3 regions of the Kitasatospora sp. NBC_00315 genome follow, and region 2 is predicted to be linked to each of the others. Evidence: riboswitches for the same ligand, from Rfam matches in the RefSeq annotation. Region 2 holds a riboswitch; each other region holds the start of a gene.

Region 1 (7,859 bases), 2.1 Mb from region 2:
TGGTCGCCGCCGACTACGGCGACTCCGAGGCGAACAGCTCCAAGCCCTACTGGGAGGACCTCGCGCACCGCTTCGAGGCGGCCAACCCCTCGATCAAGGTCAAGGTCGACGTGGTCGCCTGGACCGACATCGACAAGCACGTCGCCGACCTGATCAAGAGCGGCGACACGCCCGACCTCGTGCAGACCGGCGGCTTCGCCGACCAGGTCGCCGCCGGGCGGCTCTACCCCGCCGCCGACGTGCTCTCGATGGAGACCCAGGCCAACCTCAGCGAGAACTTCACCCACGCCGGCCAGGTGCTCGGCACCCAGTACGGCATCCCCTGGGTCGCCTCCTCCCGGGTGTTCTTCTACAACAAGACGATCTTCCAGAAGGCGGGCATCACCCAGCCCCCGGCCACCTGGTCCGAACTGCGCCAGGACGCCGACAAGATCAAGGCCAAGGTGCCCGGCGTGATCCCGTACGGGCTGCCGCTCGGCTCCGAGGAGGCCCAGGCCGAGTCGATGATGTGGGCGATGAGCGGCGGCGGCAGCCTCTCCGACGACGTCGGCAACTACACCATCGACAGCCCCCAGAACGTGGCCACCTTCACCTGGCTGCACACCAACCTCATCGAGACCCACGACACCTACGCCGACCCGGGCACGGTCAACCGCAAAACCGCCTTCGGCGACTTCGCGGCCGGCAAGGTGGCGATGCTCAACGGCCACCCCTCGCTGCTGGGCGCGGCCACCGCCGCGAACGTCGACTTCGGCACCGCGCCGCTCCCGCGCAAGGACGGCGTGGCCAGGACCGGCACGCTCGGCGTGGCCGACTGGATGATGGCCTTCAAGGCCAACGGCCACAAGACCGAGATCAAGAAGTTCCTCACCATGGTGTACGCCAAGGACAGCCAGCTCGCCTTCGACGAGAAGTACAACCTGCTGCCGGTGACCGAGGACACCCTGGCCGAGATGAGCGGCAACGGGAAGCACGCCGACCTCAAGCAGTTCCTCGACGCCCTGCCCAACGCCAACTTCTACCCGCTCGGGGACCCGGCCTGGGAGCAGATCAGCGCCAAGATCAAGGCGGAGATCGGCAAGGCGGCGACCGGCGACGCCGCCGCGGTGCTCGGCGGCCTGCAGGATGCCGCCGCGGCGGAGACCAAGAAGGTCCGCTAGCCGCACCCGCCCGCCGCAGCCGCCGGCCGCGCTCGCCCGCCGTGCCCGTCCCCGACCGGGGGCGGGCACGGCGGCTCTCAGCCGAGGGTGAGCGCGTACGCCTTGCGGAGGGTCTCGTGGACCGTCCAGGTGGTCCGGTCGCCGGCGTGCAGGACGGCCGCGTCGCCCGGTCCCACCTCCAGGGTCGGACCGCCCTCGAACTCGATCGTCGCCCGGCCGCTGAGCACCACGAACAGCTCGTCGGCCTCGGTGTCGGTGACCACCCCCGGGGTGATCTGCCAGATCCCGCGCAGCTGGCGGCCGTCCGCGGACTCCCAGAGCACCCGGCCGGACACCTCCGGGGTGCCCGAGACGATCTGAGCGGGGTCGAGCGGGTCGGGTTCGAGCTCGGCACTCGGCACGTGCACGGCGTAGCTGTCGGTCATGCTCCCGACGCTAACCCGCCCGGGGCGCCGGGCGGGGGCGGCAGAGTGTGTCGGACCGGCGGGGGAGAATGACACCTCGTAGGGGCCCGCACCCGGCGGCCCGGGCGGACGCGGAGGTGGCGGCGATGGCGGAGCTCGACGAGCGGGAGCTCGCCGTGCTGGCCCTGGAGGCCAGGCCCTGGCGGACGGCCGGCGCCAAGGAACGGGCCGTCCGGGAGGAGCTCGGACTCTCCGGCACCCGGTACTACCAGCTGCTCAACGCCCTGCTGGACCGCCCGGAGGCCCTCGCCCACGACCCGCTGCTGATCAACCGGCTGCGCCGGATCCGCGAGCGCAAGCGGGCGGCCCGCTAGAGCCTGCCCACGGACGGGTGGGCGGTGGAGAGCCGTGGCGCCGGCCCCGGACGGCGCACCGGCGGTGCCCCGCGGTGCGTCGCGGTGTGCTCCGGGGAGCCGTGGGTAGGGTCCGAACATGGCCATCACCGACTTGCCGCAGCCCCGAACGACCGCCGGGCGGGACGGGCTGGCGGCCCTGCTCGCCGACCCCGGCGGGGCCGTCCTCACCTTCGACTTCGACGGCACGCTCTCCCCGATCGTCCCCGACCCGACCCGGGCCCGTGCCCACCCCGACGCCGCCGCCGCGCTCGCCGCGCTGGCCCCGCGGGTCGACTCGGTGCTGGTGCTCACCGGCCGGCCGGCCGCCCTGGCGGTCGAGTTGGGCGGCTTCGCCCAGGTGCCCGGCCTGGTCGTGCTCGGCCAGTACGGGGTGGAGCGCTGGGACTCCGCCAGCAGCGAGGTCAGGGCCCCCGCGCCGCACCCGGGGGTGCTGGCTCTGCGGCCGCTGCTGGAGCAGTGGCTGGAGGGCGCGGGAGCGCCGCCCGGCACCTGGGTGGAGGACAAGGGCAGGGCGCTGGCCGTGCACACCCGCCGCGCCGCCGCGCCCGAAGCGGCGCTGGAACTGCTGCGCGAGCCGCTGGCCGGCCTGGCCGCCGACCACGGCCTGCTGGTGGAGCCCGGTCGGCTGGTGCTGGAACTGCGCCCCCCGGGCATCGACAAGGGCGCCGCGCTGACCGCCTTCCTGCGGGAGCGGGGCGCCCGCTCGGTGCTCTACGCCGGGGACGACCTGGGCGACCTCGCGGCCTTCGCCGCGGTCGAGAAGCTCCGCGGCGAGGGCGTGCCCGGTCTGCTGGTGTGCAGCGCCGCGGACGGTGAGCCGGCCGTTCCCGAGATCGCCGACCGGGCGGACCTGGTGGTCCCCGGCCCGGCCGGCGTGGTCGCGCTCGCGCGGGCGCTGGCGGAGCGGATCGAAGGCCGCTGACCCGGGCGGCCGGGCCGGGCCGGGCCGGGCCGCCGGCCCGGCCCGGCTCAGCGCAGCGCGTCGAGCTGGTCCAGGAACCACTGCTGCGGCGGCAGCGCGGTGGCCGCCGCGGCGAGCCGCTTGGTGCGCTCGGTGCGCTCGGCCTCCGGCATGACCAGCGCGGTGTGCAGGGCCTGCGCGGTGGCGATCACGTCGTACGGGTTGACGGTGATCGCGTCGTCCGCGAGCTCCGCGTGGGCGCCGGCCTCCCGGGAGAGGACCAGGGCGCAGCCGGCGTCGGAGACCACCGGGACCTCCTTGGCCACCAGGTTCATGCCGTCCCGGATCGGGTTGACCAGGGCGACGTCGGCCAGCCGGTAGGCGGCCAGCGAGCGCGGGAAGTCGTCGTCGACGTGCAGGATCAGCGGCTGCCAGCCGTCGGCGGCGAACTCGGCGTTGATCTCCCCGGCGATCCGCTCCACCGATGCGGTGTACGCGCGGTACTCGGCGAGGTCGGTCCGTGAGGGGTAGGCGAAGGCGATGTGCACGACCCGGCCGAGCCACTCGGGCCGGGTGCGCAGCAGGTGCCGGTAGGCGAGCAGGCCGCGGACGATGTTCTTGCTGAGCTCGGTGCGGTCGACCCGGACGATCGTGCGGCGATCCCCGACCGCCTCCCGCAGCGCGGCGAGGCGCTCGTCGACGTCGGGGCGGTGCGAGCGCTCGCGCAGGAAGTCGGCGTCGGCGCCCAGTGCGTGCACGCCGAGCCGGGTGGTGCGCCCCGCGTGCGTCACGGTGAGCGCCTCGTGGTCCACCTCGGCGCCGAGCACGTCCGCGCAGCAGTCCGCGAAGGCGGTGGCCCAGCGGCGGGTCAGGAAGGCGGCCCGGTCGGCGCCGAGGATGCCGGTCAGGACGGCCTCGGCGACGTCGTCCGGCAGCATCCGGTAGTAGTCCGGCGGCGCCCACGGCGTGTGCGAGAAGTGCCCGATCCGCAGGTCGGGGCGCCGGGCCCGGAGCAGCGCGGGCACCAGCGAGAGGTGGTAGTCCTGCACCAGGACGGCCGCGCCGGGGGCGGCCTCGGCGGCGAGCGCGTCGGCGAAGGCGGCGTTGTAGGCCTCGTACGCCGCCCACTCGGTCCGGAAGCCGGCGTCGAAGGCGGGTTCGGTCGGCGTCGCGTACAGCAGGTGGTGGACGAACCACAGGGTGGAGTTGGCGACGCCGTTGTAGGCCCGCGCGAAGGTGTCGGGATCGATGTCCAGCATCCGGACGGCCTGTCCGCCGACGTCGTGGCCGGCCCGGTCCAGGCGCCCCTCGGGCGCCTCGCGCGCGGCCGCCCGGTCGGCGTCGCCGAGCGCCGCGCAGACCCAGACCGCCGAGGGGTCGTCGATGGCGGACAGCCCCGACACGAGGCCGCCGCCGCCCCGGCGCAGGCTCAGCGTGCCGTCGCCCTGCCGGGTGAAGGACACCGGGCCCCGGTTGGAGGCCACCAGGACGGGGGCGCTGCCGGTCGGACTCGAACGTACCGTCGTGAGATCGCCCATGGTTGGAACCTTGCCGTGGGCCGGTGCCCCCAAACCCCCTATCGCGTGGTGTGACGGCCCGCATACTCGGCGACGGTGCGCATCGGGGGCCGCTCGACCGCTCCCACCCGGTGGGTCTGCGGGGCGAAGCCGTCCCCGGTCCGGGTGAACTGGGTGAGCAGCGGGTGCACCAGATCCTCGCCGGCCTTCAGGCGGTGGCTGCGGTCCAGCCGCTCCAGGGCGGTGCGGTAGATGGTCGCGGCCATCCGGCCCAGCGCCTGGCTGTCCTGGTGGCGGTGGCGGCGCACGCCCACGTCGACCTGGGCCAGCGCGTCCAGGCCGGCCGTCTCCAGGGCGTCCACCAGCAGGCCGAGTTCGACGCCGTACCCGGTCGGGAAGGGCAGCCGCTCCAGCAGCGAGCGGCGGGCCGCGTACTCGCCGCCCAGCGGTTGGACGAAGCCCGCCAGCTCGGGCCAGTGGAGGTTGAGCAGCGGCCGGGCGACCAGCTCGGTGACCCGGCCGCCGCCGACCGGGTCCACCGGGCCGACGGCGCCCTCGGCGCCGCCGCCGGCCGGCGTGAGCGGGCGGTCGTACATCGCCTTGACCAGCTGGAGGCCCGGCTCGGTGAGCAGCGGGCCGACGATGCCCGAGACGAAGGCCGGGTCGAACTCGCGCAGGTCGGCGTCGACGAAGCAGACGATCTCGCCGGAGGTGACCAGCAGCGAGCGCCAGAGCACCTCGCCCTTGCCGGGTTCGGCGGGCAGCCGGGGCAGTATCGCGTCCCGGTGCACCACCCGGGCGCCCGCGGCGGCGGCGGCCCCGGCGGTGTCGTCCGCCGACCCGGAGTCGACCACGACCAGCTCGTCGACCAGCGGCACCCGCTCCATCAGCTCCCGGCGGATCACCCGGACGATGTCCCCGACGGTGGCCTCCTCGTCGAGGGCGGGCAGGACCACGCTGATCGTTCCGGCCGGCCCGGCCGCCCGCTTGGCGGCGAGGAGGCTGTGCACCGGACGGTCGGCCGCGCTCCAGGAGCGGCGGCGCAGCCAGGACGCCACCTCCGGGAGAAGCGCGGTGGGCAGCTCGGCAGGCACGGGCACACTCCTTGGTGGGGCACAGCACGGGTGGGGCGCAACCAGTGTGGGTGAGGCGGCTCACGCCGCCCGGGGCATCTCGGGTGGCGGACGGACGGGTTCAGGGTTGACGCCTTCGGATACAGTCTTCGTACAGCGTTCAGACCTTCGCACGCCGGGGTCCCCCGCTGAGCAGGACCACAACTTCACAGAGCTCATCCAGAGGGACTGAGGGAACGGCCCGTCGAAGTCCCGGCAACCTTCTCGCGCGGCGGCTTCGGCGGCCCGGCGGGACAGGTGCCAATTCCGTCCTGTGGCGCGCCCGCGTCATGGGGAAGATGAGGAGAGAGGCCTCCGCCATCATGGCTATCGACACCGCAGCCGCCGCGTCCACCGTTGACCTCGGCCCCGCCACCGCGCTTTCCTGTCGCGAGTGCGGCACCCGCTTCCCGCTCGGTCCGAGCTTCGCGTGCCAGGAGTGCTTCGGCCCGCTGGAGATCGCGTACGACTTCGGCTCCATCGACGCCGAGGAGCTGCGCAAGCGGATCGAGGCCGGCCCGGCGTCGGTCTGGCGCTACGCCCCGCTGCTGCCCGTCCCCGCCGACGTCGCCGACAAGCCCAACCTGAACCCGGGCTGGACCCCGCTGGTGAAGGCCGACAACCTGGGCCGCGAGCTCGGTTTCAGCGCCCGGTTGTACGTCAAGGACGACTCGGGCAACCCGACGCACTCGTTCAAGGACCGCGTGGTGGCCTGCGCCATCGAGGCGGCCCGGGTGTTCGGCTTCACCACGCTCTCCTGCTCCTCGACCGGCAACCTGGCCGGCGCGGTGGGCGCCGCGGCCGCCCGGGCCGGCTTCAAGTCCTGCGTGTTCATCCCGCACGACCTGGAGCAGGCCAAGGTCGTCATGGCCGGTGTGTACGGCGGCGAGCTGGTCGGCATCGAGGGCAACTACGACGACGTGAACCGCTTCTGCTCGGAGCTGATCGGTGATCCGGCCGGCGAGGGCTGGGGCTTCGTCAACGTCAACCTGCGCCCGTACTACGGCGAGGGTTCCAAGACCCTGGCGTACGAGATCTGCGAGCAGCTGGGCTGGCGTCTGCCGGAGCAGCTCGTGATCCCGATCGCGTCGGGCTCCCAGCTCACCAAGATCGACAAGGGCCTGCAGGAGCTGATCAAGCTCGGCCTGGTCGAGGACCGCCCGTACCGGATCTTCGGAGCCCAGGCCGAGGGCTGCTCCCCGGTCTCCGCCGCCTTCAAGGCGGGCCGGGACGTCATCCGTCCGGTCAAGCCCGACACCATCGCCAAGTCGCTGGCGATCGGCAACCCGGCGGACGGCCCCTACGTCCTGGACATCGCCCGCCGTACCGGCGGCGCGGTCGAGGACGTGACCGACGCCGAGGTGGTGGAGGCGATCAAGCTGCTGGCCCGCACCGAGGGCATCTTCGCCGAGACCGCCGGCGGGGTGACCATCGGCGTGCTGAAGAAGCTGGTCGAGACCGGTCAGCTGGACCCGTCCAAGGAGACCGTCGCGATCAACACCGGCGACGGCCTCAAGACCCTGGACGCGGTGGCCGATGCCGGTTTCACCGCGACCATCCGCCCGACGCTGGAGTCCTTCCGCTCGGCCGGCCTCGCCTCCGCCTGATCCCCCACCCCGCTAGGAGAGCCACCGCCATGAGCGCCAACGTCCGCATCCCGACCATCCTGCGCACCTACACCGGCGGCGCCGCCGAGGTGGCCGCCGAGGGCGCGACCCTCGCCGAGGTCCTCGCCGACCTGGAGAAGAACCACGCCGGCATCGCGGCCCGGGTGCTCGACGACACCGGCAAGCTGCGCCGTTTCGTGAACATCTACGTGAACGACGACGACGTGCGGTTCGCCGAGGGCCTGGCCACGGAGATCAAGGACGGCGCCAGCGTCTCGATCATCCCGGCGGTGGCCGGCGGCTGCTGAGCCCCGGCGGCGGCCGCCGCCGCGGCAGGAGCGGCCCGAGGCCGTAGCGCACGACCGAGCCGCCTTCCCCACCCGGAATCGCATTCTCCGGGCCGGGAAGGCGGCTCTCGGTGTCCCGGTGGGAATCGGGCGGCCCGCGGCGGAGTAAAGTGTCCGACAGTGCCGATGACGGGTCCCCTCCCCATTCCGGCAGCTTCCGCGCCCGTGGGCGCTCCGCGACACCCGTGACCGTCCGGTCGTTGAGACCGGTGCGGGTCGCGCCCGTGGAACATGTCAGGCAGGTGTCAGAATTCCTGCCGTGTTTCGGGTAATTCGTCCGCTATGTCCCGCGCCGAATGCCAAATTTATCCATATTGATCCGGTATTGCCCCTTGACAGTCGCCGTGAATTCCCGGTGGCTGGGCCTGTTGCAGAGGGCTTCGGTACGGATACAT
Region 2 (7,859 bases):
CCGTCCGGCCGCTGCGGTGTGCGGTGCCCTGGACCAGGTTGAGCGCCTGGCCGCCCCGGGCCAGGGCCCGCAGCCCGTCGACCAGTTCGCCGCGCTCGGTTCCGGTGACGACGGCCCGGTGCTCGAACGCCGACCGGCTGGTGGCGAGCGAGCGGCCGAGGCTGACCGGATCCGGGCCGGGCTGCTCCTCCACCAGGGCGAGCAGCCGGGCGGCCTGCGCCCGCAGCGCGGGCGCGCTGCGGGCGGAGACGGGCCAGAGCAGCGGAGCAACGGACGCGCCTGCCTCCGCCGGGGAGGCGGCCGAAGGCGCGGGCACGCCGGCGTCAGCCGCCGGGGAGGCGGCAGACGTCCCGGCCGCCGCGGCGGGCGCCTCGGCGACCACCACGTGCGCGTTGGTGCCCCCGACGCCGAACGAACTGACACCGGCGACCAGCGGCCGGCTCTCGTCCGGCCAGGGACCGGACTCGGTGCGCACCCGCAGGGCGAGCCCCTCGAAGTCGATCGCCGGGTTCGGTGTGACGAAGTTGAGGCTCGCCGGGAGCCGGCGGTGGCGCACGCTCAGCACCGTCTTGAGCAGACCGACGATGCCGGACGCACCCTCCAGGTGACCGACGTTGGTCTTGGCCGAACCGACCAGCAGCGGCCGGCCGGGCTCGCGGCCGGCGCCGAGCGCGGCGCCCAGCGCGGCCGCCTCGATCGGGTCGCCGACCTGGGTGCCGGTGCCGTGCAGTTCGACGTACTGGACGTCGCGGCCCTCCACTCCGGCCCGCTCGACGGCCGCCCGGATCACCGCCGTCTGGGTCCGGCCGCCCGGCACCGTCAGCCCGTCCGTGGCGCCGTCGCTGTTGACCGCGCTGCCCAGCAGCACCGCCTGGACGTCGTCGCCGTCGGCGAGGGCGCGGGCCAGCGGCTTGAGCACCAGCAGCACGCCGCCCTCGCCCCGTACGTAGCCGTTGGCGCGGGCGTCGAAGGTGAAGCAGCGGTGGTCGGGGGACAGCGCGCCGAAGCGGTCGACCGTCAGCGTGCTGTCGGGCGCGAGATTGAGGTTCACCCCGGCGACCAGCGCGACCTCGGACTCACCGCTGCGCAGGCTCTCCAGCGCGAGGTGGACGGCGACCAGGGAGGAGGACTGGGCCGAGTCCACCGTCAGGCTCGGGCCGCGCAGGTCCAGCGTGTAGGAGACCCGGTTCGCGATGATGCCCCGGTTCAGGCCGGTCAGCGAGTGCCGGCCCACGGTGGCCGGAGCCTGGGCGACCAGGGTGGCGTAGTCGCCGCCGATCGAGCCGACGAAGACCCCGGCCCGACGTCCGGCCAGGGTGCGCGGCACGATGCCCGCGTCCTCCAGTGCCTCCCAGGCCAGTTCGAGCACCAGCCGCTGCTGCGGATCGGCGGCGACGGCCTCGGCCGGCGAGATACCGAAGAACTCGGGGTCGAACCGGTCCACGTGGTCGAGGTAGCCGCCGGGGCGGGCCTCCTCGCCCTCGGCGAAGCGGCCTGGCGGAAACGTGCCGACCGCCTCGGCGGCGCCGTCCAGCAGCCGCCAGAAGGAGGCCGTGTCCGGTGCTCCGGGCAGGCGGCAGGCGGATCCGATGACGGCGGTCGCAGTCGCGAGCACGCTCTCGGGCAAGGACGGGTGCAGGTGTTCCTGGCGCGCCATCGTGAGATTCCACCTCTGGGAAAGGGCTTCTTCCGGCGCTCCCCAGTCTTCTGTCGCGCACCTGCGGCGCTAACCCCTAGCGGGCCCCTGCGGGACCCCTAGCCCTGCTGGACCCTGCTAGGGGTCCTGCCCCGGCGACCTGCGCCGGCCCGTCCCGCCGACCGGCCGGCGGCCGGTCGGCGGCGGGACGGCGGCCGGTCGTCATCCGGCCAACTCGCCGCCGAGGTAGGGCGATCGGCGCAGATCCAGCCGCCGCCGGACGCCGAGCTTGCGGTAGACCCGGGTCAGGTGCTGCTCGACCGTGCTCACCGTGATGTACAGCTTGCGCGCGATCTCCCGGTTGGTGAGCCCGTGCACGGCCAGTTCGGCGACCCGCCGTTCGGCGTCACTCAGCAGTTCGGCGTCACCGAGCCGGTCACCGTCACCGAGCGGTCCGCCGTCGCGGAGGTGGCCGCCGTCCCGGAGGTGGCCGACGCCGCCGGGGTGACCTACGCCCGCGCCGGGGTGGCCTGCGCCGCCGAGACGGTCGGTGGCCGTCCCCGGCCGGTCGGTCCCCGTCCCCGGCCGCTCGGGCGAGGCCCCGGACGGGAGCGGCGTCGGCGGTTGGGCGGGCACCGCGCGCGGGCGCGGAACGGCGGCACGCACGTCGTGCGACAGCCCCGGCCGGGCCCTCCGCTCGGCCAGCCGGGCCCGGGCCGGGTCGCCCTGCGCCTGGTGGACGGCGCCCAGCTCACCCAGTACGGCGGAGAACTGGACGTGGTCGCCGGCCCGCTCCAGGGCGTCGGCGGCGCGTTCCAGCAGACCGGCCCGCTCCGTCGGCTCCCCCGCCGCCGCGCGGACCCGCAGCGCCATCCCGCGGACCCGGGCATGACCGCCCGGACCCAGCGCGGCAAGCTGCCGCTCGGCCAGGGCGATAGCCGACTGCCTTCGCCCCAGGGCCAGTTCGGCCTGCGCCGCACCGACCCGCCAGGGCACGATCCCGGGCAGGTGGTCCACGTCCCAGCGCGCCATCGTCTCGCCGCAGGCCCGGAAGTCGGCGAGGGCCTCCGGGATCCGGCCGACGGCCAGCAGGTGGCCGCCCCTGGCGTACCGGTAGTGCAGGCCGGCCGGCGTCCGGTCCATCTCGTCCGGGACGGCGAGGGCGAGGTAGCGCGCGGCGTCCTCGTGCCGTCCGAGCGCGGTCCGGACGGAGATGAGGGTGGACAGCGGGTAGCCCACCGCGACACCCCACCCCTCGGGACGGATCCGGGCGAACGCGGCCCGGGAGGCCTCCTCGGCGGTCCGCAGGTCGCCCTGCCGCAGGGCGGTCTCGGCCCGCAGCGCCGAGAACAGCGCGTGCCAGGTCGAACTGCAGTTGGCCGCGGTACGGGCCGCGATCGGCTCGCACCAGCGGGCCGCACGGTCCGCGCGGTCCGCGTACACCAGTACCGTCAGCGCGGAGGTCAGCGACTCCACCGAGGAGCCGCCCAGCCGGCCGTCGCGCAGGATCCGCTCCGCGCTGAGCACCGACTCCTCCGGGGGCAGCCCGGCCAGCAGGCCGCCCAGGACCGCCAGTCCGTCCTCGCCGCAGAACCGCGCGGACGGCACGGGCGCCGGCTGCGGGAAGAGCGAGCGGAACCAGTAGCCGAGCCAGGAGCGCAGCTCGCGCAGTCCCTCCGGCTCGTCGCCGGGCGGCTGCTCCGCCTCGAAGCGCTCCAGCGCGGCGGTGCCCTCCGCCACCCGTCCGTGCCAGAACAGGTACCGCACCGCCTTCAGTTGACGTCGCACCTGCGCTTCGCCGGAGTCCGCCCCGGTGCCCGGCAACCAGGGCACGCAGTGGATCTCCACCGGCTCGTCGGACCGAGCCGGAAGGTCCGAGGCCGGCAGGGCCGGCGACCGGAGTTCCAGGGTCGACGGTCCCGGACCCGTGAACCCATCGGTCGTGAAGCCCGTGGGCGTGAAGCCAGCGGGCGCGAACCCAGCGGGCGTGAGGCCAGCGGGCGTGAAGCCCGGAGTCGTCGGCTCCGCACCCGTCGCCCCCGGGGACGGGGCCAGGGCCGGAGCCGCGTCCGGCGTCGGCACACCTGCCACGGCACCTGTCACGGAAGTTGCCACGGGACCTGCCACGGCACCTGTCCGCGGAAGTCCCCACTGCGGCTGCAACGGCTGCAGCAGCTCCTCGGCCCACCCGTCCGTCCCACCGGGATCGCAGTCGCTGAGCACTTCCTCCAGCGCCTGCCCGAGCGCCGCTCCGAGGCCGGTCGCCGGGGTCGCCTGCACCGCCCACGGCGCCCGGACGTGTCCCTCCGCCGCGCGCAACTGCTCGGTGACCCGCTCGGCCGGCGCGCCGCCGGCCCGCAGCAGTTGGGCGGCCCGGCGGTGCAGTGCCGCCAGTTCCTCCGGCTTCATCGCGGCCAGGAGGTCCCCGCCGCCCGTCGGGTGCCGGAACCCGCCCTCGTGGAACAGCCCTGCGGCATGCAGCAGATAGGCCGCCCGGGAGAGCGACTGCGGTGCGAGCAGCAGGAGTTCGGCCAGGAGTTCGGGCTCGGACGGACGACCCAGCACCGCCACTCCCCGGGCGCAGCGCAGCGCCAGCGGGTCCATCCGGTGCAGGCAGTTCATCAGCCCCCGCCGGTAGTTCTCCCCGGCCACCAGCTCCTGCCGGGCCCGCCCCGGCTCCTGGTCCTCCAGCAGCGCCCGGACCAGCAGCGGATTGCCTCCGGTGAGCGCGTGCGCCTCGGCCGTCAGCCGCAGGGCCGCGTCCGCGCCGAACCACTCCCGGAGCAGCTCGGAGACCAGGCCGGCGGAGAGCAGGCCGAGCCGTACCCGCTCGTGGTGCGGCTGTCTGGCCAGCTCGACCTCGAAGAACGGGTTGGGCGGTGTCATCGTCTCGCGGGAGCTGAGCACGGTCAGCACCCGGGCGGTCCTGGTGCGCCGCACCAGGTAGAGCAGGAACTCCAGCGACTGCACGTCCGCGTCCTGCCGGTCGTCGACCGCCAGCAGCAGCGGGACCCGCTCGGCGAGCCGCAGCACGATCGAGCAGAGGCCGTGCAGCGCCTGCGGGGTGAGCCGCGCGCCGCTGTCCCCCGCGGGGGCCTCGACACCGGCCTCCAGGAGTCGCGCCACCTCGGCATCGGTGGCCGGGTCCAGGCCCGCGCTCTGGAAGAGCTGCCGGACGATCCCGAACGGGAAGTCCTTCTCCAGCGGAGAGCCCGCCGCGGCGAGCACCCGGACGCCGTGGTCGGCCGCGGCGTCCGAGAACACGTGCAGCAGTTCGGTTCGGCCCGTCCCCACGGCACCGTTGAGGGCGACGACACCGCCCTGGCCCCGCAGGCAGCGGTCCAGCGCATGGCGCAGCAGCCGGAACTCGACGTCACGGCCGGAGGGTTCGGATCGGTGGACAAGACGCGCGGCACGCGCGGTGGACGTGAGCATCCGCTCTCCTGGAGCAGGGCGCACGACCGGGCCGCGCAACGCTGCGCTACCCGTCGTACGAGAGGCCGGAAAAGAGGAGCGTCAGCGGTTGCGGAACAGGAACCCCGACGCACGAACCGAACCGCGACCCCGCACTGGGGTCCGGCCGAACGACCTCAACGACAGAGCGAGCTGGCACTGCGGACGAGGTCGACAGCCAGCCTGGCCACCAGCCTGAGCCGAACGGCATTGCTGCCGTGCACGCGCTGCATGGCCGTCTCCATTCCCCGTCACCCGGGGCATCTGTGCTTGCGACATGACACCCATGTCGCCCGGCTTATCCCCGGCGGCACCCCGCCACAGTGGAGGGTTGCCAGTCAGCCGGCCGGGGCCCAAAGCTGACATTCTTCGCCGCTCCGAGTGTACGAACGCCCGATCGGCCCCGTCAATCGAGCTTCGGTGACTCTTCGTCACACCGGTCGGCACCCGGGAGCGAGCCGTCGGCCACGGTCGCGGCCACCCGGAGCCGGTCGACCCCGCCTCAGCCGGTGCTCCCGTCGACGCCCGGCACACCGACCCGGACGCCAAACCGAACGTCACCCACCCCGGACGTCATCCGCCCCGGACGTCAGCTCGGACGTCATCGGTGATGAGCTCGACCGCCTCCCGCCGGGAGTCGACGGTACGCGCGTGCCAGTGCTGCAGGACCGGGTCCGCGAACGCCGACACCATGGCGTCGGCATCCGCCTCGGCCCACGGCCGCAGGAGCAGGCCGCCGGCCGACAGCACCGGCTGACCGGCCCTGCCGAGCGAGCCGACGGGCACGACGGGAGCGGTGAGACGTGGCATACCGGCATTCGACCACACGGGCGTCGGTACGGACATCGCCGGTCGGCATGCGCCCGGGACGGACGGCGCCGCTCCGGCCGCCGACGCGCCTACTCGGACTCGCCGAGCCCGTAGGCGACCTCGGCGATACCCGCCTCGCGACCGGCCTCGTACACCTCACGGACGAACGCGACCGCCGCAGCCTGATCGAGGTCCCGGGTGAGCCTCATCAGCTGTTCGACGTAGGTGGCCAGCCACTGCTCCGGAGTCTCCATGGCCCCATCCGACCGCGCCCCGAGCGCCGCCGCACCCCGTGCGGGGCCGATCAGGCGCCCGTACCGACGCACGCGCCCACGGGTCGGCCGTACGACCGGCTGCCCGCGTCGGGGCGGCCGACCGACGTCGGCCGTCGCAGTCCTTCCGTCGTAGTCCTCGGGCCGCTAACGCAACATGTCCGCGACCCCGGTGCGGGGATCCACCGCTACCTGAAGCGGGATCCAGGAACGATCCCAGCCGGTGTCGGTGCCCTCGCGCGGCCTGAACCGGAAGGTCAGGTGCGGTAGCACCCCGCTCGGCGTCCGCACCGGTGACAGCACCGGGCCGGACACCTCCCAGTCCTCGATGCGGTTCCTCCCGCTCTCCACGAATCTGGCTACGGCAAGGCCCCGGGCCGTTTCATGATCCATGGGCGGATCATGATCGACCGGCAGGCCGCCTGTCCACCGGTTCTGCCGCCCCCAGGAGCGTCTCCCGGCCGAACGCCGTCCACCACCCACCGGCCGCAGGCGCCGACCGCTCGGCTCGCCGCGTTCCCACCGATCCGTGCGTGGGCATACTGACTCCGTGTCGGGCGGGCGCGCAGGAGGGGGCGATATGACCGACCTGGTGGTCAAGCTGTGGCAAGTGCCGGGCAGGGAACGGCTCTACGTGAACAGACCAGGTGCCCGTGGCGCCTCGGTGGCCTGGCTGGACTGCAGGACAGGGGTGGTCACGGTCCACACTCCGCAACTGGAGGCCGCCGCCCTGGCCACCATCGAGGACTGGTGCGGATCCTCCGGCCGCCATGTACCACCACGAGCCGTCCAACGCCGGGCGGAGAGCCGCCCGCGCGCGACGGCGGACACGCCCCGGGTACCGCAGCCCCGGGTACCACGGCCCCGGGCACCACAGCCTCGGACAGCGCTGCCCCTCCTACCTCCCATGAGCGACGAGGACGACCTGGCACGCAACCTCCCCGGCGCCGGCCTGGAACGCCTGGTCCGCGAGGGTGAGGCGAGATACAAGCCACTGGTCCGGCTCGCCGCCAGGATCTCCCGGCAGCGGCTCGGGGACACGAGCACCCTCCGAGGACTGGAGGGTGAACAGATCGTGGGCGCCCGCCTGGAGTCACTGAAGGCCGCCGGCTGGAACGTCCTGCACGGAGTACCGCTGCCGTCCGGATCGGACATCGACCACGTGGTGATCGGCCCGCCGGGTGTCTTCACCGTCAACTCCAAGCACCACCCCGGCGCCACCGTCTGGGTCGGCGACGAGGTCGTGAAGGTCAACCGCAACGGCTTCCCCTACCTGCAGAACTCCGAGTTCGAGGCGACCCGCACCGCTGCCCTGCTGACCGAGTGGTGCGGCTTCGACGTCCCCGTCCACCCCGTCATCGCCATCGTCGGCGCACAGAAGATCATACTCGGGGTGACACCCGAAGTGACGGTCATCGACGGCCGCCAGATCGCCACCGCCCTCCCCTGCCGCCCGACGGAACTGTCCCCCGCCCGAGTGGACCGGATCTTCACCGTCGCCCGCCACCGCCACGTCTGGACCCACCTGGGCAAGCGCCGCAGCAAGCCCCGCTGACAGGGGGCCGCCGGCGACATCCGGCACCGGGACGGCACAGCCCGGCTGCCCACTCCCCCGCACCCGCCCCCGCACCCGCCCACTCCCCCGCCCCCGGGACGACAGAGGGCCAGTTCGTGAGGATCATGCCTCC
Region 3 (7,859 bases), 270 kb from region 2:
CCGGCCCGCCCGGCTCGTCACCGGTGGCACGGCCGCCCGGCTCGTGGCCGTCCCGCTCGTGGCCGTCCCGCTCGGCAGCGGTGCCCGCGGCAGCGTGGCCGGTGCCCGTCGTGGCATCGCCGCGGGCGCCGGCCGGGGCGGCCCCGTCCGCGTCCGGGGGGCTCGTGTCCACAGCGGGCGGCTGCCCCTGCGACTCGGCGGGCTCCCTCGCTGCGTCCACCACGTCCTCGGCTCCGATCCTCTCGCGCGGGGTGCTCACGGCCGGCTGCCGCTGCCCCGAAACTCACCGCTCTCTGCAATTGTCCCGTCTACCGTGCCCCACACCGCGCCGCGCCACACTCCCCCGGGCCCGGCGGCGCCCCGGCCGGGCGCCGCCGGCCAGGCCGCGGGTCAGGCCTGCGCGCCGCCGGCCTCGGCGCTCTCGGCACCCGGCCGGTCCACCAGTTCGATCTGGTCCACCGCGTTGCACCAGCGGCAGCGCACCGACTCGACCGTCTCGGCCAGCACCTCGGTCTCCTCGACCTTGGACTCGCCCGCCAGATCGAAGTGCAGGTACTCGACGACCCTCGCGGAACGGGTGACGTCGAAGCGGGTCAGGTTGCCGCACAGCGTGCAGCGCCAGCGGGTCTCTGCGGTCAGGGCGGGGACGGTCATCGGGGGGTCCTCTCGGCTGTTCCCTGTCTGGGCGGGAGGCGCTCCCCCCGGTGTCCCGGCGTCGACGGCGGGAGGCGGGGAATGCCCGCCCCAAGCCTATTGCCTGGGTCCCGCGCACCGGCCACCGGTCCTGATCTCTCTCCGTGGAGCACCGGTGGCGCTCCGCCGCCGTCACCCGCACGCAGTACGCCGCGGTGTCGCCGGGGCCGGGCCGAGGAATGCTCCGGGGCATGGCGATCCCGGTCCTGGACCACACCGGCGCGCAGGACGGCGGCCCCGCCGTGCCCGTGCCCGCCGTCACCTATGCCCTGATCGCCCTCAACGTGCTGGTCTTCCTGCTGGGCCCGGCCGCCGGGCTGAACCCGCTGTACGGCACCGGCCCGGCCCGGGTCTGCGCCGAACAGCGGTACGAGCAGCGCTGGGGGGCGATTCCGGCCGAACTGCTCGACCACCGGCCGCTGACCGCCGACCGGATCGAGCAGCCGCAGGGCGGGGCCGGCTGCCCGCCCGCTCCCACCCCCGGCAAGACGCCGGCCCTCTCCGTGCTCAGCTCCCTGTTCGTGCACGCCGGCTGGCTGCACCTGCTGGGGAACATGCTGTTCCTGTACGTCTTCGGCGCCGGGGTGGAGGAACGGCTGGGACGCTCCCGCTTCCTCCTCTTCTATCTGGTGGCCGGCGCCGTCGCCACGTACGGGTACGCGCTCGCCGAGTCGCACTCGGCGGACTCGACCCGGGTGCTGATCGGCGCCTCGGGAGCGATCGCGGCCGTCCTCGGCGGGTACCTGCGGCTGTACCCCCGGGCCCGGGTCACCACGCTCGTCCCGGTCCTGCTCTTCCTGCCGCTGCGCTTCCCGGCCTGGCTGGTGCTGGGCCTGTGGTTCGCACTGCAGTGGTGGTCGGTGCGCTCGGGCGGCACCGGGGTGGCGTACCTCGTGCACGTCATCGGCTTCACGGTGGGCTTCGCCTTCACCTGGGCCGCCCACCACCGCCCCCGGCGGCTAGGCTGACGACACCCCACGAAGGAGCATCAGCGTGATCACCGCCATCGTCCTGATCAAGACCAGCGTCGACCGCATCCCCGAGATCGCCGAGGCGATCGCGGCCATCGAGGGCGTCAGCGAGGTCTACTCGGTGACCGGTGGCTACGACCTGGTGGCGATGGTCCGGGTGCGTCGGCACGACGACCTCGCCGACGTGATCCCCGGCCGGCTCAACAAGGTGCCGGGTGTGGCGCACACCGAGACCCAGATCGCCTTCCGCACGTACTCCCAGCACGACCTGGAGGCCGCCTTCGACCTGGGGCTGGACGAGTAGTCAGCCGTCCCGGCGGGTGTCCACGACGCACCGGCCGCCCTCGCTGCGGTAGCTCCAGGCGGCGCCGTCCGTGACCAGCTCGCGGACGGCGGTCAGGAAGCGCTCCAGGTGCTCGTCCGGGGTGCCGGCCCCGAAGCTGACCCGGATCGCGTTCAGGCTGCGCTCGCCGGGCAGGGACGGCTCGGGCGCACCGCACTCGGACGGCTCCGTGTCCTCGCCGCCCAGCAGGGTGCGCACCAGCGGGTGGGCGCAGAACAGGCCGTCGCGCACGCCGATGCCGTACTCGGCGGAGAGCGCGGCGGAGAAGTGCGAGCTGTTCCAGCCCTGCACCACGAAGGAGAGCACGCCCACCCGCGCGGAGTCGGCGCCGAACAGGCTGAGCACCTTGACCTCGGGGATCTCGGCCAGCCCGGCCGTGAGCCGGCCGATCAGCTGCTGCTCGCGGGCCTCCAGGGCGTCGAAGCCCGCCTCGGTCAGCGCCCGGCAGGCCGAGGCGACGGCGTAGGCGCCGATGACGTTCGGGGAGCCGGCCTCGTGCCGGGCCGGGCCGGAGTTCCACTCGACGGCGACCGAGCCGTCCGCCTCACGGGCGACCGTCCGGGTGGCGCCACCGCCGGCCAGGTAGGGCTCGGCCGCGTCCAGCCAGTCGCTGCGCCCGGCCAGCACGCCGGCGCCGAACGGGGCGTAGAGCTTGTGACCGGAGAAGGCGACCCAGTCCACGTCGAGCTCACGGACCGAGACCCGGTGGTGCGGCGCGAGCTGGGCGGCGTCCAGGACGATCCGGGCGCCGTGCCGGTGGGCGGTGGCGGCGAGCTCGGCGACCGGCCACAGCTCGCCGGTCACGTTGGAGGCGCCGGTGACGCAGAACAGCTTCGGGCCCTCGCCCGCGCCGGCCAGCGCCTCGTCCAGCGCGGCGACGGCCTCGGCGTGCGAGCGGGGGGCGCGCAGGTAGTCGACCGTCAGGCCCTCACGGCGCCACGGCAGCAGCGAGGCGTGGTGCTCGGTCTCGAAGACGAAGATCCGGGTGCCGGCCGGCAGTGCGCCCGCCAGCAGGTTCAGCGAGTCGGTGGTGGCGCGGGTGAAGACCACCTGGTCGTCCTCGCGCAGGTCGAGGAACTCCTCGACGGTGCGGCGGCTCTGCTCGAACAGGTCGGTGGAGAGCTGCGAGAGGTAGCCGGCGCCGCGGTGCACGCTGCCGTAGTACGGGGCGTACGCGGCGACGTCGTCCCAGACCCGCTGGAGCGCCGGCGAGCTGGCGGCGTAGTCGAGGGCGGCGTAACCGACCTTCTCGCCGCTGGCGAGCGGGACCTGGACGTCGTGGCCGAGGACGGCGAGCGGGGCGCAGATTTCGGTGGAGATCACGGACATCGGAATGCACTCCTCTGAGGTCTGGACCCCGGGAGTGCAGAAATGCCGGTGGTCCGCGCTTGCCGCGCGGACGGATCGCCGCGAAGCCCGGTCCTCACCCAGGGCACCCCGCCACGGACGGAGGGTTGCCGGACAGCAAGCTGGGGCTTGTCGCTGCCACTCATGACCTGGCCCAGACTCTACGGAGGAGCCACCCGGTGGTCAAACAGGTGTCCGCCATCCGGACCGCACGGCTCCGCCGGAGCCCGGGGCGGATCGCGGACCACCCCGGGCCTTGAGGGAGTTCAGGAGCGGGCGGTGGCCTCGGTCCACTGCTTCAGCAGCGCCTGCGCCGCGCCGGAGTCGATGGCGGCGGCGGCCCGCTCGATGCCCGCGGCGAGCTGACCGGCCAGCGGCGCGTCGGTCAGGTCCAGGGCCGCCAGCGCGGTCGCGGTGTTCAGCAGGACGGCGTCGCGCACCGGCCCCCGCTCGCCGGCCAGCAGCCGGCGCGCCACCCCGGCGTTGTGCTCGGGGTCCCCGCCGCGCAGCGACTCGATGCCGGCCAGCTCGATGCCGACCTCGCGCGGGTCGAAGGTGCTCTCGGTGACGGTGCCGTCCTTGACCGTCCAGATCCGGGACGTGGTGGAGATGGTGAGCTCGTCCAGGCCGTCGTCGCCGCGGAAGACCAGGGCGGTGGCGCCGCGCCGGGCCAGCACTCCGGCGATCAGCCCGGCCAGCCGGGTGTCGAAGCAGCCGATGGCGTGCGAGGTGACCTTGGCGGGGTTGGTCAGCGGGCCGAGGATGTTGAAGGCGGTCGGTACGCCGAGATCCCGGCGGGCCAGCGCGGTGTGCCGCATCGCCGGGTGGAACTTGGCCGCGAAGCAGAAGGTCAGGCCCACCTCCTCGGCCACCTCCGCGACCCGCTGCGCACCGAGGTCCAGTCTGATGCCCAGCTTCTCCAGCACCTCCGAGGACCCGCTCGCCGAGGAGGCGGCCCGGTTGCCGTGCTTGACCACCTTCGCGCCCGCGGCCGCCGCGACGATCGCCGACATGGTGGAGATGTTGACGGTCTTGGCGCGGTCGCCGCCGGTGCCGACGATGTCCACCGCCGGGCCGGGGATGTGCAGCGGCTCGGCGTGCGCGTACATCGCGTCCACCATGCCGGAGATCTCCTCCACGGTCTCGCCCTTGGCCCGCAGGGCCACCGCGAAGCCGGCCACCTGGGCGGGGCTCGCCTCGCCGCTCATGATGCAGTCCATCGCCCAGGCGGTGTCGGCCTGGGTGAGGTCCTCGCCCCTCAACAGCGCGGACAGGAGATCCGGCCAGGCGCGGACCACCTGCACGGGGTCGTTGCCGCCGTTCGCAGGGTGCACGTTCACCATGGCTGACTCCAGCTCTCGTGGGTGTCACCGGAGGAGCTCCGGAACCTTGAGGTCAGCCTATCGAGCGCCGCCTCGCGGCCGCCCCCGCCCGTTCCCCTCTTCTCTCCTGTTGAGACGGCGGGAGAGAGAAGGGGAGCGGACGGGGGCGGCCGGGCGGCGGCGCCGGCGTCAGCGGGTGGCCGGGGCCCGGCCCGCGGTACGGCTGCGGAGCAGGGTGGCCGCGGCCTCGGCGAGCGCCACCGGGTCCACCGGCCGGGAGATCGCGGCGTCCGCCCGGCTCCAGGCGGCGAGCCAGGAGTCCTGCGGCCGGCCGATCAGCACCAGGACGGGCGGGCAGCCGTAGATCTCGTCCTTGAGCTGGCGGCCCAGGCCCAGACCGCCGACCGGCACGGCCTCGCCGTCCAGGACGCAGAGGTCCACCCCGCCCTTCTCCAGCGCGCGCAGCACGGCGGGCGTGGTCGCGCACTCCAGGTAGTCGAGCTCGGGGAGATCCGCGGCGGGGCGCCGGCCGAGGGCCGTCCGCACCTGCTCGCGGGTGTTGCGGTCATCGCTGTAGACGAGGACGGTGAGCGTCTCGTCGGTCGTGTGCGCCATGGGGCCCTGCTCCCTCAGATGTGATCCGGACCACGTCCACCTGTTCCGGATGCTACTCCCGATCACCCGCCCCCGAGCCCCTCCGGCGTGATCCCGCCGAACTGCGTCCGGCGGGCGGGCGGACCGGGCCCCGCTCGCGCTCCCCGCCGCGCTGTGCTCCGGGGCGGCCCGCCCGCCCCTCACCCGTTCGGGGGGCGCGGCGTCACCCTCCCGATCACAGTCCACCCGTACGGCGGACCCGCTAGCCGCCGCGAGGGCCGACGGGCTCCGCGACACGCAGGGCAAAGGAGTGCTCGAAGCTCCCGGGCGCCCGGATGCCGCACCGAACAACCGTCAGAAAACGGACATAGCCTCGCCGACCGACCGCTTCGGGGCGCCGTCGGCCCCCGGGGGGGCATACCGCACGCACCGGACACTCCGAGGGACACCCCCCGGCGTGAAGACGGAATAAGGGACCGACATAATGTCCGTCGTGGCGACAGCAACAGCAGTAGAAACCGGGCACGCGCACGGATCGGTCAACCGGCCGAACATGGTCAGCGTCGGAACGATCGTCTGGCTGAGTTCCGAGTTGATGTTCTTCGCGGCGCTCTTCGCGATGTACTTCACTCTCCGCTCCGTCAAGGGGCCGGAGTTCTGGAGCGAGAAGGCGCACGCGCTCAACGTGCCCTTCTCCTCCGTCAACACCACGATCCTGGTGCTCTCCTCGCTGACCTGCCAGCTCGGCGTCTTCGCCGCCGAGCGCGGGGACGTGAAGAAGCTCCGCTCGTGGTTCACCATCACCTTCGTGATGGGCGCGATCTTCATCGGCGGGCAGATCTTCGAGTACACCGAGCTGGTCAAGAAGGACGGCCTGTCGCTGTCCTCCGACCCGTACGGCACGGTGTTCTACCTGACCACCGGCTTCCACGGTATGCACGTGACGGGTGGTCTGATCGCCTTCCTGCTGGTCCTGGGACGGACGTACGCAGCCAAGCGCTTCACGCACGAGCAGGCCACGGCCGCGATCGTCGTGTCGTACTACTGGCACTTCGTCGACGTCGTGTGGATCGGCCTGTTCGCGACCATCTACCTGATCAAGTAACCAGCTGATCAGGTCGCTGGCTGCCGGCCGCGAGGGGCGCCCTCACCGAAGACGACCCTGCTGCCGGTGAACGACGCTCCCACCGACCGACCGCGCGCGCAGCCCTAGCAGGCCGCCTGCCGTACCGGCCAGACCGGCCGCCGGGCGCACCCACCAGTCGACCAGATCCTGACACCGGGGTTATTCCGTGAAAAAGCTCTCCGCACGACGGCGCCACCCACTGGCGGCGCTGGTCGTTCTACTTCTCGCCCTGGCGGCCACCGGGGGGCTGTACGCCGCGTTCGCGCCCGCCGAGAAGGCCCAGGCCGACACCTCCGCGCAGTCGCTCGCGATCGATGAGGGCAAGAAGCTCTTCGCCGTCGGCTGCTCCTCCTGCCACGGCCTCAACGGCCAGGGCAGCAGTGACGGCCCGAGCCTGGTCGGCGTCGGCTCCGCCGCGGTCGACTTCCAGGTCGGCACCGGCCGGATGCCCGCGCAGCAGCCCGGCGCCCAGGTGCCGAAGAAGAAGGTCATCTACACCCAGCCCGAGATCGACCAGCTCGCGGCCTTCGTGGCATCGCTCGGCCCCGGCCCGGTGACGCCCACGGAGGAGCAGTACAAGTCGACCAACCCGGACGACGTGGCCGCGGGCGGCGAGCTGTTCCGCACCAACTGCTCCCAGTGCCACAACTTCGCCGGCAAGGGCGGTGCCCTCACCCAGGGCAAGTACGCCCCCTCGCTGGAGGGCGTGGACGCCAAGCACATCTACGAGGCCATGCAGACCGGCCCGCAGAACATGCCGGCGTTCCCCGACACCACCATGCCCGAGGAGCAGAAGCGCCAGATCGTGGCCTTCGTCCGCCACACCAACGAGGAGCCCAGCCCCGGCGGCCTCGCGCTCGGCAGCCTCGGTCCGGTGACCGAGGGCCTGTTCGGTTGGATCTTCGGTCTCGGCGCACTCATCGCGATCGCGATCTGGGTCGCCGCCCACACCACCAAGGCCAAGAAGTCATGAGCCACGACATGTCAGCTGAGAAGCTTCCGGAGTCCCACGGCTCCGAAGGGCACGAGGTAGCCGGACACGGCGACCCCTTCGCCGACCCGGGCCTGCCGGCCCACGCGCCGCGCCGTACCGACATCGACGAGCGGGCCGCCAAGCGCGCCGAGCGCCAGGTCTCCCTGATGTTCGTCGTGTCGATGCTCGCCACCGTGGGCTTCATCGCCTCCTACGTGGCGATCGACCCCGACAAGATCGTCTACATCTTCCCGCTGGGGCACGTCAGCGCGCTCAACTTCGCGCTCGGCCTGACCCTCGGGGTCGCGCTGTTCTGCATCGGCGCGGGCGCGGTCCACTGGGCCCGCACCCTGATGTCCGACCACGAGCTCCCCGCCGAGCGCCACGCGATCGAGGCCGACGACGACGTCCGCGCGGACGTCATCGAGCAGTTCACGACCGGTGCCGCGGAGTCCGGCTTCGGCCGTCGCAAGATGATCCGCAACACCCT

Evidence for each region. A riboswitch is a leader RNA that binds a small molecule or an ion and turns the genes downstream of it on or off. The one in region 2 is predicted to bind S-adenosylmethionine.
Region 1: another riboswitch for S-adenosylmethionine. It lies ahead of thrC (threonine synthase); the one in region 2 lies ahead of OG823_RS24200 (putative leader peptide).
Region 3: another riboswitch for S-adenosylmethionine. It lies ahead of OG823_RS25330 (aminotransferase class V-fold PLP-dependent enzyme); the one in region 2 lies ahead of OG823_RS24200 (putative leader peptide).

Annotation. Positions count from the first base shown of each region.
Region 1 covers NZ_CP108025.1:3,715,776-3,723,634, reverse strand. The annotation lists gene OG823_RS15060 (extracellular solute-binding protein) at 1-1,160, shown strand, start outside; gene OG823_RS15055 (cupin domain-containing protein) at 1,238-1,585, opposite strand; gene OG823_RS15050 (DUF3263 domain-containing protein) at 1,711-1,938, shown strand; gene otsB (trehalose-phosphatase) at 2,057-2,902, shown strand; gene OG823_RS15040 (trehalose-6-phosphate synthase) at 2,950-4,419, opposite strand; gene OG823_RS15035 (glucosyl-3-phosphoglycerate synthase) at 4,458-5,492, opposite strand; SAM riboswitch class I at 5,684-5,816, shown strand; gene thrC (threonine synthase) at 5,834-7,117, shown strand; gene OG823_RS15025 (ubiquitin-like small modifier protein 1) at 7,147-7,425, shown strand.
Region 2 covers NZ_CP108025.1:5,802,688-5,810,546, reverse strand. The annotation lists gene OG823_RS24210 (SDR family NAD(P)-dependent oxidoreductase) at 1-1,657, opposite strand, end outside; gene OG823_RS24205 (AAA family ATPase) at 1,859-5,071, opposite strand; gene OG823_RS24200 (putative leader peptide) at 5,227-5,322, opposite strand; SAM riboswitch class IV at 5,351-5,463, opposite strand; gene OG823_RS24195 (hypothetical protein) at 5,663-5,899, opposite strand; gene OG823_RS24190 (hypothetical protein) at 5,989-6,153, opposite strand; gene OG823_RS24185 (nuclease-related domain-containing protein) at 7,079-7,726, shown strand.
Region 3 covers NZ_CP108025.1:6,073,935-6,081,793, reverse strand. The annotation lists gene OG823_RS25345 (hypothetical protein) at 391-654, opposite strand; gene OG823_RS25340 (rhomboid family intramembrane serine protease) at 885-1,661, shown strand; gene OG823_RS25335 (Lrp/AsnC ligand binding domain-containing protein) at 1,687-1,968, shown strand; gene OG823_RS25330 (aminotransferase class V-fold PLP-dependent enzyme) at 1,969-3,336, opposite strand; SAM riboswitch class IV at 3,387-3,504, opposite strand; gene trpD (anthranilate phosphoribosyltransferase) at 3,621-4,697, opposite strand; gene OG823_RS25320 (hypothetical protein) at 4,866-5,291, opposite strand; gene OG823_RS25315 (heme-copper oxidase subunit III) at 5,755-6,375, shown strand; gene OG823_RS25310 (c-type cytochrome) at 6,563-7,369, shown strand; gene OG823_RS25305 (Rieske 2Fe-2S domain-containing protein) at 7,378-7,859, shown strand, end outside.